2 regions of the Bradyrhizobium sp. A5 genome follow, and region 2 is predicted to be linked to the other one. Evidence: riboswitches for the same ligand, from Rfam matches in the RefSeq annotation. Region 2 holds a riboswitch; the other holds the start of a gene.
The links. A riboswitch is a leader RNA that binds a small molecule or an ion and turns the genes downstream of it on or off. The one in region 2 is predicted to bind S-adenosylmethionine.
Positions count from the first base shown of each region.

Region 1 (4,412 bases), 1.1 Mb from region 2:
GATCGTCGCGTTCGGCTCGTCGTCGACCGCCGGTTATGGCGCAAGCTCGCCCGATTTCAATTATCCGAATCGTCTCGCCGCACAGCTGCGCCGGCAGTATCCGACCGCCGACATCACCGTCGTCAATGCCGGCGTTGGCGGCGAGGATGCGCCCGAGATGATGAAGCGTCTCCAGACCGAGGTGATCGACGTGCATCCCGATCTGGTGATCTGGCAAGTCGGTACCAACGCCGTGCTGCGCAACCTTGATCCCGGCGATACCGCCAAGCTCGTCGAGAACGGCATCGCCAGCATTCAGGCCGCAGGCGATGCAGACATCGTGCTGGTCGATCCGCAATATTCGCCGGCCGTCAACCAGCGCAAGGAGAGCGCCGGCAAGATGGTGAAGCTGCTCGGCAAGGTCGCCGAGCTCCGTCACGTCGGCATCTTCCCGCGCTTCGAGGTGATGCGCGACTGGCACGAGAACCAATCGATCCCGGTCGAGAGCTTCGTCATCGCCGACGGACTGCACATGAACGATTGGGGCTACGCCTGCTTCGCCCAACTCCTCGGCGACGACATCATCCGCTCGGTCGGCCAGATCAAGCTCGGGGTGAACGTGCCTGGAGACGTGCGCGCGTATCGGCCGATGTAGTTCGGGTGCTTGGGGTGGGTTAGCCCTGCAGTGCCGTAGGGTGGGCAAAGGCGCAAAGCGCCGTGCCCACCATTTATCGGCACCGAGATCGCGAATGGTGGGCACGCTTCGTTTTGCCCACCCTACGAGACCACCGTCCCCCTTACGCCTTCTCCAGCGCCGCCGTCAGATCCTCGATCAGATCATCCGCATGCTCGAGCCCCGCGGAGAAGCGGATGAATCCCTCGCTGATGCCGAGCGCGGCGCGGTCTTCCGGCTTCAGGCGCTGATGCGTCGTGGTCGCCGGATGCGTGACGAGACTCTTGGCGTCGCCGAGATTGTTCGAGATCCTCGCAAGCTTGAGCGCGTTGAGCACGCGGAAGGCGCCTGCCTTGCCGCCCTTCACCTCGAAGCCGACCAGCGTCGAGCCGCCGCGCATCTGCTTCTTCACGAGCGCTGCCTGCGGATGATCGGCGCGGCCGGGATAGACCAGCCGCGAAATCTTGGGATGGCTCGCCAGCACGTCCGCGATGCGCGCCGCCGACTCGGTCTGCGCGCGCACGCGCACGGCCAGCGTCTCCAGGCCCTTGAGCAGGATCCAGGCGTTGAACGGCGAGATCGACGGGCCGGTCTGGCGCATGAAATTGTGGAGGTGCTCGGCAACGAACGCTTCCGACGACAGGATGATGCCGCCCAGACACCGGCCCTGGCCGTCGATGTGCTTGGTTGCGGAATAGACCACGACATCGGCGCCGAGCGCGAGCGGGCTCTGCCAGATCGGGGTCGCGAACACGTTGTCGACGACGAGCCGCGCTCCCCCACTATGCGCGATCTCGGCGATGCCGGGAATGTCGAGCACGTCGAGCGTCGGATTGGTCGGGCTCTCCAGGAAGAACGTCTTGGTGTTCGGCTTCAGCGCACGCTGCCATTGGTCGAGGTCGGAGCCGTCGACCAGCGTGGTCTCGATGCCGTAGCGCGGCAACAGGTCCTGGATGACGTAGAGGCACGAGCCGAACAGCGCGCGCGAGGCGACGACGTGATCGCCGGCCTTCAGCGGCGCGAGGATCGCGGTCGTCACAGCGGCCATGCCGGTCGCCGCCGAGCGCGCCGCTTCAGCGCCTTCGAGCTCGATCATGCGGCGCTCGAACATCGAGATGGTGGGGTTGGAGTAGCGCGAATAAATGAAGCCGGGGTCCTCGCCCTTGAACCGCGCTTCGCATTGCTCGGCGGTGTCGTAGACATAGCCCTGGGTCAGGAACAGCGACTCCGACGTCTCGCCATATTGCGAGCGCAGGGTGCCGGAATGGACCAGACGGGTTTCGGGACGATATTGCGTGGTGGACGCCGGGGACTTCGACATAGGATCTCCTCTGCGTGACCATCGAAAATGGTCACAAAAAAACCGGCCTGGATAACTTCCACGGGCCGGGATCACAGAGGTCCCCGGCCTGTTTAGCGACTTATTTAACGTGGCTGCAAGCCGGCCGGCTCAAATCACCACGGGATAAGTCATGCTCATATTCCGCAATGCCCTTTTCGTCAAGGCGTGCATCGGATAGCCGTAAAAAGCTGTATTTTCCGCATGTCCGGATACATTTACCCCCTGACGAGGACCCCGGTTTGACGTTCACGGTCGCCGCCGACGCCAATGGTATCCTGCCCGACCGCATGATCGCGGCGATGGCGGAAGCGGGCCTCATCCTGCCCGCTTACGACTTCGTCGAAAGCCAGATCCAGCCGGCGAGCCTCGACCTTCGCCTCGGCGACATCGCTTATCGTGTCCGCGCCAGCTTCCTGCCCGGCCCCGGCGCCACCGTCGCCGAGCGCATCGACGAACTGAAGCTGCACGAGTTCAGCCTCGCCGACGGCGCGGTGCTGGAGACCAACTGCGTCTATATCGTGCCGCTGCTCGAAAGCCTCGCTCTGCCGCCGGAGATCGTCGCGGCCGCGAACCCGAAGAGCTCCACCGGCCGGCTCGACGTCTTCACCCGCGTGATCGCCGACGGTACCCGCCGCTTCGACATGATCGGCGCCGGCTATCACGGTCCGCTCTATGCCGAGATCAGCCCGAAGACGTTTCCGGTGCTGGTGCGCGAGGGCTCGCGCCTGTCGCAGGTTCGTTTCCGCGCCGGTGACGCCATCCTCAATGCCGACGCGCTCGAAACCTTGCATGCCGCCGAGCGTCTCGTCGACATCGACGATGCGGATCTGTCCGGCGGTGTCGCCGTCTCCGTCGATCTCGCCGGCGAGAAGGGAAGCGGCTTTGTCGGCTACCGTGCCAAGCGCCACACCGGCGTTGTCGATGTCGACCGCCGCTCCGGCTATGCGGTCGGGGAGTTCTGGGAGCCGATCTCGGCCCGCCCCGACGGCAGCCTCATCCTCGATCCCGGCGAGTTCTACATCCTCGCCTCCAAAGAAGCGGTGCAGGTGCCGCCCGACTACGCTGCGGAGATGGTGCCGTTCGATCCGCTGGTCGGCGAATTCCGCGTGCACTATGCCGGATTCTTCGATCCCGGCTTCGGCTATGCCGGCGCCGGCGGGCAGGGATCGCGCGCGGTGCTCGAAGTGCGCTCGCGCGAAGTGCCTTTCATCCTCGAGCACGGCCAGATCGTCGGCCGCCTCGTCTACGAGAAGATGCTGGCACGCCCCGACGCGATGTACGGCCAGCGCATCGGCTCCAACTACCAGGCGCAGGGGTTGAAGCTGAGCAAGCACTTCCGGGTGTAGTGCTAGCCCTAATTTCTGCTGTCATTCCCCGCGAAGGCGGGGAATCCAGTATGCCGCGGCCTCTCGATTCAATCACAACCGTCTCTGGAATACTGGATCGCCGCCCGCGCGCGATGACAGCGAATGTAGTTGGTTGCGTCACTCCATCCGCAATGACACACTCCCGCAAAACAACAAGCCGGGAGCAAACATGACCGCCGCAGCAGACACCGCGCAGGAAGCCCAATGGAAACGCTGGCGCGCGGTGGCCGATCTCTACCATGCTTACTTCACCGGCCTCATCCTCACCGTCGTCACCCGGCGCGGCACGGCCCACGCTGCGGAATTCGTCTTCCGCGTCTTCCGCCGCCAGCAGCAGGAGCGCTTCCTGCCGGGGCTGAAGAAGCTCGGGCTCGACCATCTGCCACCGGCGGTGGCTGCCGCGCAGTATCACTATCTCTCCAACTGGATCGGCGGTGTGCATGTCGAATACATGTATGAGAGCGATACCAAGGCGTGGATCCGCTATCCGCCGCCGCGCTGGATCTGGAAGGGCACCGCGATCTGCGGCGTGCCGGGCGAGGTGAGCCGCGCGATGCTGCGCGGCTGGCACGCCAACAACGGCGTTGCGCTTGGCGATCTCAGGCTGGGCTTCGTCTGCACCAAGCAGAGCGTCGACGGCCAGGACGGGCTCGAAGGCTACTATCACCAGTACGACCACCCGCTCGAACTCGACCAGCGCCTGGTGTTCGCGCGCCATCTCGAAGCGCCGCTGTTCGACGCCAAGACCGCGCCGGCGCTGCCCGTTGCGAGCTGGCCAAAGCCGCGGCTCGAAAAAGCCTATCGCAACTACGCCATGGAATATGTCCGCACCGCCGCGCCCGTGATGGTGCAATTGTTCGGTCCGGAAGACGCAGGCTATCTCCTGCATCTCACCGGCAAGCTGATCGGCATGCAATATTTCGACGAGGTCGCCGCGGCGCTCGCGATGAAGCGTGGTGGCGCCGTGGAGTTTGCGTCATTCCTCAACGCGCTGTTCGCCGCGCAGGATGACGTTGCCGAGACCTCGCAATCCGAAGGCACCTTCGAAATC
Region 1 covers NZ_CP148990.1:461,145-465,556, forward strand. The annotation lists gene WHZ77_RS02075 (SGNH/GDSL hydrolase family protein) at 1-634, shown strand, start outside; gene WHZ77_RS02080 (O-succinylhomoserine sulfhydrylase) at 777-1,973, opposite strand; SAM riboswitch at 2,045-2,124, opposite strand; gene WHZ77_RS02085 (2'-deoxycytidine 5'-triphosphate deaminase) at 2,282-3,340, shown strand; gene WHZ77_RS02090 (hypothetical protein) at 3,531-4,412, shown strand, end outside.
Region 1: it holds a riboswitch for S-adenosylmethionine, as region 2 does, so the genes downstream of both, WHZ77_RS02080 (O-succinylhomoserine sulfhydrylase) here and WHZ77_RS30245 (homoserine O-acetyltransferase) in region 2, are expected to answer to the same signal.

Region 2 (4,412 bases):
CGGTGAACTGCTTCGACATCGCCTGGTGCGCGGTGTCCTCGATCGCGGCGACGGCTGCGTACATCGCCGGGGTCGACACGTTGAACGGACCGCGGATGCGGTTGACCGCGTCGATGATGTGCTCGGGGCCGAACATCCAGCCGATGCGCAGCGCCGCAAGGCCATGAATCTTGGAGAAAGTGTGCGTCACCACGGTGTTCTCGGTGGTGGCGACGAGCTCGATCCCCATCTCGTAATCGTTACGCGAGACGTAGTCGGAATAGGCGGCGTCCAGCACCAGCAGCACATGCGAGGGCAGGCCGGCGCGCAGGCGCTTGACCTCGTCGAACGGAATATAGGTCCCGGTCGGATTGTTCGGGTTGGCGAGCCAGACCAGCTTTGTCTTCGGCGTCACCGCCTTGAGGATGGCGTCGACGTCGGTGGTGAGGTTCTTCTCGGCTGCGACCACGTTCTTCGCACCGACCGCCATGGTTGCGATCGGATAGACCAGGAAGCCGTGCGTGGTGGAGATCGCCTCGTCGCCATGGCTGAGATAGGTGTGGGCGAGCAGGTTGAGGATCTCGTCCGAGCCGGCGCCGCAGATGATGCGGTTGGGATCGAGGCCGAAGCTGCGGCCGATGGCTTCACGCAGCACGCGCGAGGTGCCTTCCGGATAATCCTCCAGATGATCCGCTACGCTCTTGAAGGCCTCGATCGCCTTCGGCGAGGGCCCGAACGGCGTCTCGTTGGCCGAGAGCTTGAACACCTTGCGGCCCGGCTCGGCGACCGGGCTCTTGCCGGGCGTGTAGGGCGCAATATCGAGAATGCCGGGATTCGGCACGGGGCGTGACATCTTCAACTCCGGATAGGCTAAGGCGGTTCGCGATTTACGATTTCGGCCCGGTCGGGGGCACCGTATAGCGCGTTGCGTGGCTGCCGACGAGGGCCGTGGACCGCACCGAGGCCCCCGCTTCGATCAGGGCAGCCTTGATTTTGTCGATGCTGGTCGCGCTCGTGACCGAGACCAGCAGCGCCGCGCCGTCGAAGGCGGTATCGGGCACGCCACGATCTCGGCGAGCGGTGACAGCGCGCGCGCAACGTCGGCGTTCCACCCGGACACGCGCACGCTGAAGGTCTCGACCTCCGTCACCAGGGCGCTGTCGGCGACGCGCGAGATGGCGAACACCGGCAGCGCTGCCGGATGGTCGGCGCGCTCGACGAAGGGCAGCCGCGCGATGATCTTTGGCGCACCCGCTGCTTCCAGCTCCAGCCACCACGGCGTGCGGCTCGAGGTCGCCGAGACCAGCGCCAGATCGCCCTTGGATTTCGCCACCGCCTCGACCGCCGCCTGCGCACTGAAATGCGCGACGTAGGGCACCGTGAAGCCGAAATGGAAACGCGCGGAATCGCGCATGGCGGGCTCGCTCACCGAGATGTCGGCATGCACGGAGAACGGCGCCTGGACATAGGTGAAGGTCGAGATGATGACGCGCCAGATGCTCTCGACCGTGTCGAGCGGCAGGATGCCGCGATGACGCTGCACGAGGTCGCGCATCATCGCGGCCTCGCGTGCCGGGCGGAATGCCGAGCCGACCTCCTGGGTCTGCTTCACCTGAATCAGGCGGTCGATGATGTCGCCGCGCTGCATCAGCAGGCGGTGCATGCCCTCGTCGATCGCGTCGATCTCCTTGCGCAATTCCTGGAGCGATGGTGGCGCGGGCGGACGTTGGGACATATCTGGCAAGGGAGTGTTGAGAGGCGTTCCAATGCGGGCCGGCCAAGTTGACTGATATGGTCGGGCCCGCTGCTGTCGAGGTCCTGATTAGGCAGTCGGAGCCGCGAAAGCAAAGAGAAATGCAAAAGGAAATTGGCCCTGCTCCGCGGCCCGGTGAAGGGCTATTTTGGTTAATCCGGACCGCGACTTGACGAAAACCGCCCAAGACAGTAGTTTTTGCTTGTTCCGTGGTCATTTGAGCCGGCCGGCTTGCAGCCACGTTAAAAAACTCGCTAAACAGGCCGGGGACGCTTCCGATCCCGGCCGAACCTATCGTTCAGGCCGGGTTTTTCATGGCCTGAATCCAGCGCCGGCTTGGCAGCCGGTCGCAAACGAGGTCGATGATGGTTGGCGTCAAGTCGATTCCGAGTCCCGCGATCAGTGCCGACGACCGGTCGCATGAGGTGGATCATCCGAGTTCGCAGCTTGCGCAGTTCGGCGGGGACCAGCCGCTGCGGCTCGATTGCGGCGTCGATCTCACCCCGTTCCAGATCGCCTACCAGACCTACGGCGAGCTCAACGCCGATCGCTCCAACGCGGTTCTGATCTGCCATGCGCTGACCGGCGACCAGCATGTCGCCAATTTGCATCCCGTCACCGGCAAGCCAGGCTGGTGGGAGACCCTGGTCGGCCCCGGCCGGCCGCTCGATCCCAGCCGCTACTTCATCATCTGCTCCAACGTGATCGGCGGCTGCATGGGCTCGACCGGGCCGGCCTCGATCAATCCCGCCACCGGCAAGGTGTGGGGGCTGGATTTCCCCGTCATCACCATTCCCGACATGGTGCGCGCGCAGGCGATGCTGATCGACCGGCTCGGCATCGATACGCTGTTCGCCGTCGTGGGCGGCTCGATGGGCGGGATGCAGGTGCTGCAATGGACCGCGGCCTATCCCAGGCGCGTGTATTCCGCGCTGGCGATCGCCTGCGCGACGCGGCACTCGGCGCAGAACATTGCCTTCCACGAACTCGGCCGCCAGGCCGTGATGGCCGATCCCGACTGGCACAATGGCGGCTACGCCGATCACGGCATCCATCCGCATCGCGGGCTTGCGGTGGCGCGCATGGCCGCGCACATCACCTATCTCTCGGACGCGGCGCTGCATCGCAAGTTCGGCCGCCGCATGCAGGACCGCGAGCTGCCGACCTTCTCGTTCGATGCCGACTTCCAGGTCGAAAGCTATCTACGCTACCAGGGCTCGTCCTTCGTCGAGCGGTTCGATGCCAATTCCTATCTCTATCTGACGCGCGCGATGGACTATTTCGATATCGCCGGCGATCACGGCGGCGTGCTGGCGAAAGCGTTTGCCGGCATCCAGACGCGCTTCTGCGTCGTCTCCTTCACCAGCGACTGGCTGTTCCCGACCTCGGAATCGCGCGCGCTGGTGCATGCGCTGAATGCGTCGAGCGCGCGGGTGTCGTTCGCCGAGATCGAAACCGATCGCGGCCATGACGCCTTCCTGCTCGACGTGCCCGAATTCCTCGACATTTCCCGCGCCTTCCTGCAATCGGCCGGCAAGGCGCGCGGGCTCACCGGCAAGGAGGGCTAGCGATGTCCGTACAGGAAGTGCTGCCCCTGGACGGCCTCACCACGGAGCGGCGCGGCCAGTTTCGCGCCGATCATCTGCTGGTTGCCGGAATGGTCAAGCCGGGCTCGAAAGTACTCGATGTCGGCTGCGGCGAGGGCGACCTGCTCCAGCTGCTGGAGACCCGCGGCATCGACGGCCGCGGCATCGAATTGTCGCGCGAGGGCGTCAACCGCTGCGTCGCCAAGGGGCTCGCGGTGGTGCAGGGCGATGCCGACACCGACCTCGTCAACTATCCCGACGACGCCTTCGACTACGTGATCCTGTCGCAGACGCTGCAGGCGACACGGCAGCCCAAGGTGGTGCTGGAAAATCTACTGCGCATCGGTCGCCGCGCCATCGTCTCGTTCCCGAATTTCGGTTTCTGGCGGATGCGGCTCCAGCTCCTGGTGGGCGGCCACATGCCGCGCACCGAGAATCTGCCGGCAAGCTGGTACGACACCGCCAACATCCATTTCTGTACCATCAAGGATTTCGTCGAGCTCTGCGATGCGATCGGTGTCAAGATGGAGCGCGCCGAGGCGCTCGATCTCTACGGCCGCCCGCTGCGGCTGCGGATGCCGTGGTGGGTGTGGAACCTGTTCGGCGAGCAGGGCGTGTTCCTGCTGACGCGCGGGCAAGGGAAGTAGCTCGTCTGTCATTCCGGGGCGCACGAAGCGCATCCCGGAATGACGGGCTTAACCGACCGCCAGCGACCTCGGATCGCGCACCGGCCAGCGCCCGGCTTCCACCAGCGTCACGAACCGCTCCACGCTCTCGTTGAACAACGCGGGCTCTTCCAGGTTGAGCACGTGGCCCGACTTCGGAAACATCGCGAGCCCCGCCGCGGGCAGGTGCTTCTTCAGGAACAGGCTCGGCCCGACGCACGGATCGTCCTCGTCACCGCAGATGATCAGAGCGGGCGTGAACGCCTTCTTGATTGCGTCGGTCATCGCAAAGATCGACGGACGGCCGCCCTGGAAGCCGCGCATCGTGTTCGCCGAACCCTTCGCGTCATGTCGCGCCAGCGCGGCGTAGAAATCAGCGTGGCCGCGTGGGTCCTTGACCAGGAAGGGAATCCGGCTCGGCGCCTCCCG
Region 2 covers NZ_CP148990.1:6,395,546-6,399,957, reverse strand. The annotation lists gene WHZ77_RS30255 (pyridoxal phosphate-dependent aminotransferase) at 1-832, opposite strand, end outside; partial or broken gene WHZ77_RS30250 (chorismate mutase) at 867-1,714, opposite strand; SAM riboswitch at 1,932-2,011, shown strand; gene WHZ77_RS30245 (homoserine O-acetyltransferase) at 2,098-3,300, shown strand; gene metW (methionine biosynthesis protein MetW) at 3,303-3,965, shown strand; gene WHZ77_RS30235 (alpha/beta fold hydrolase) at 4,014-4,412, opposite strand, start outside.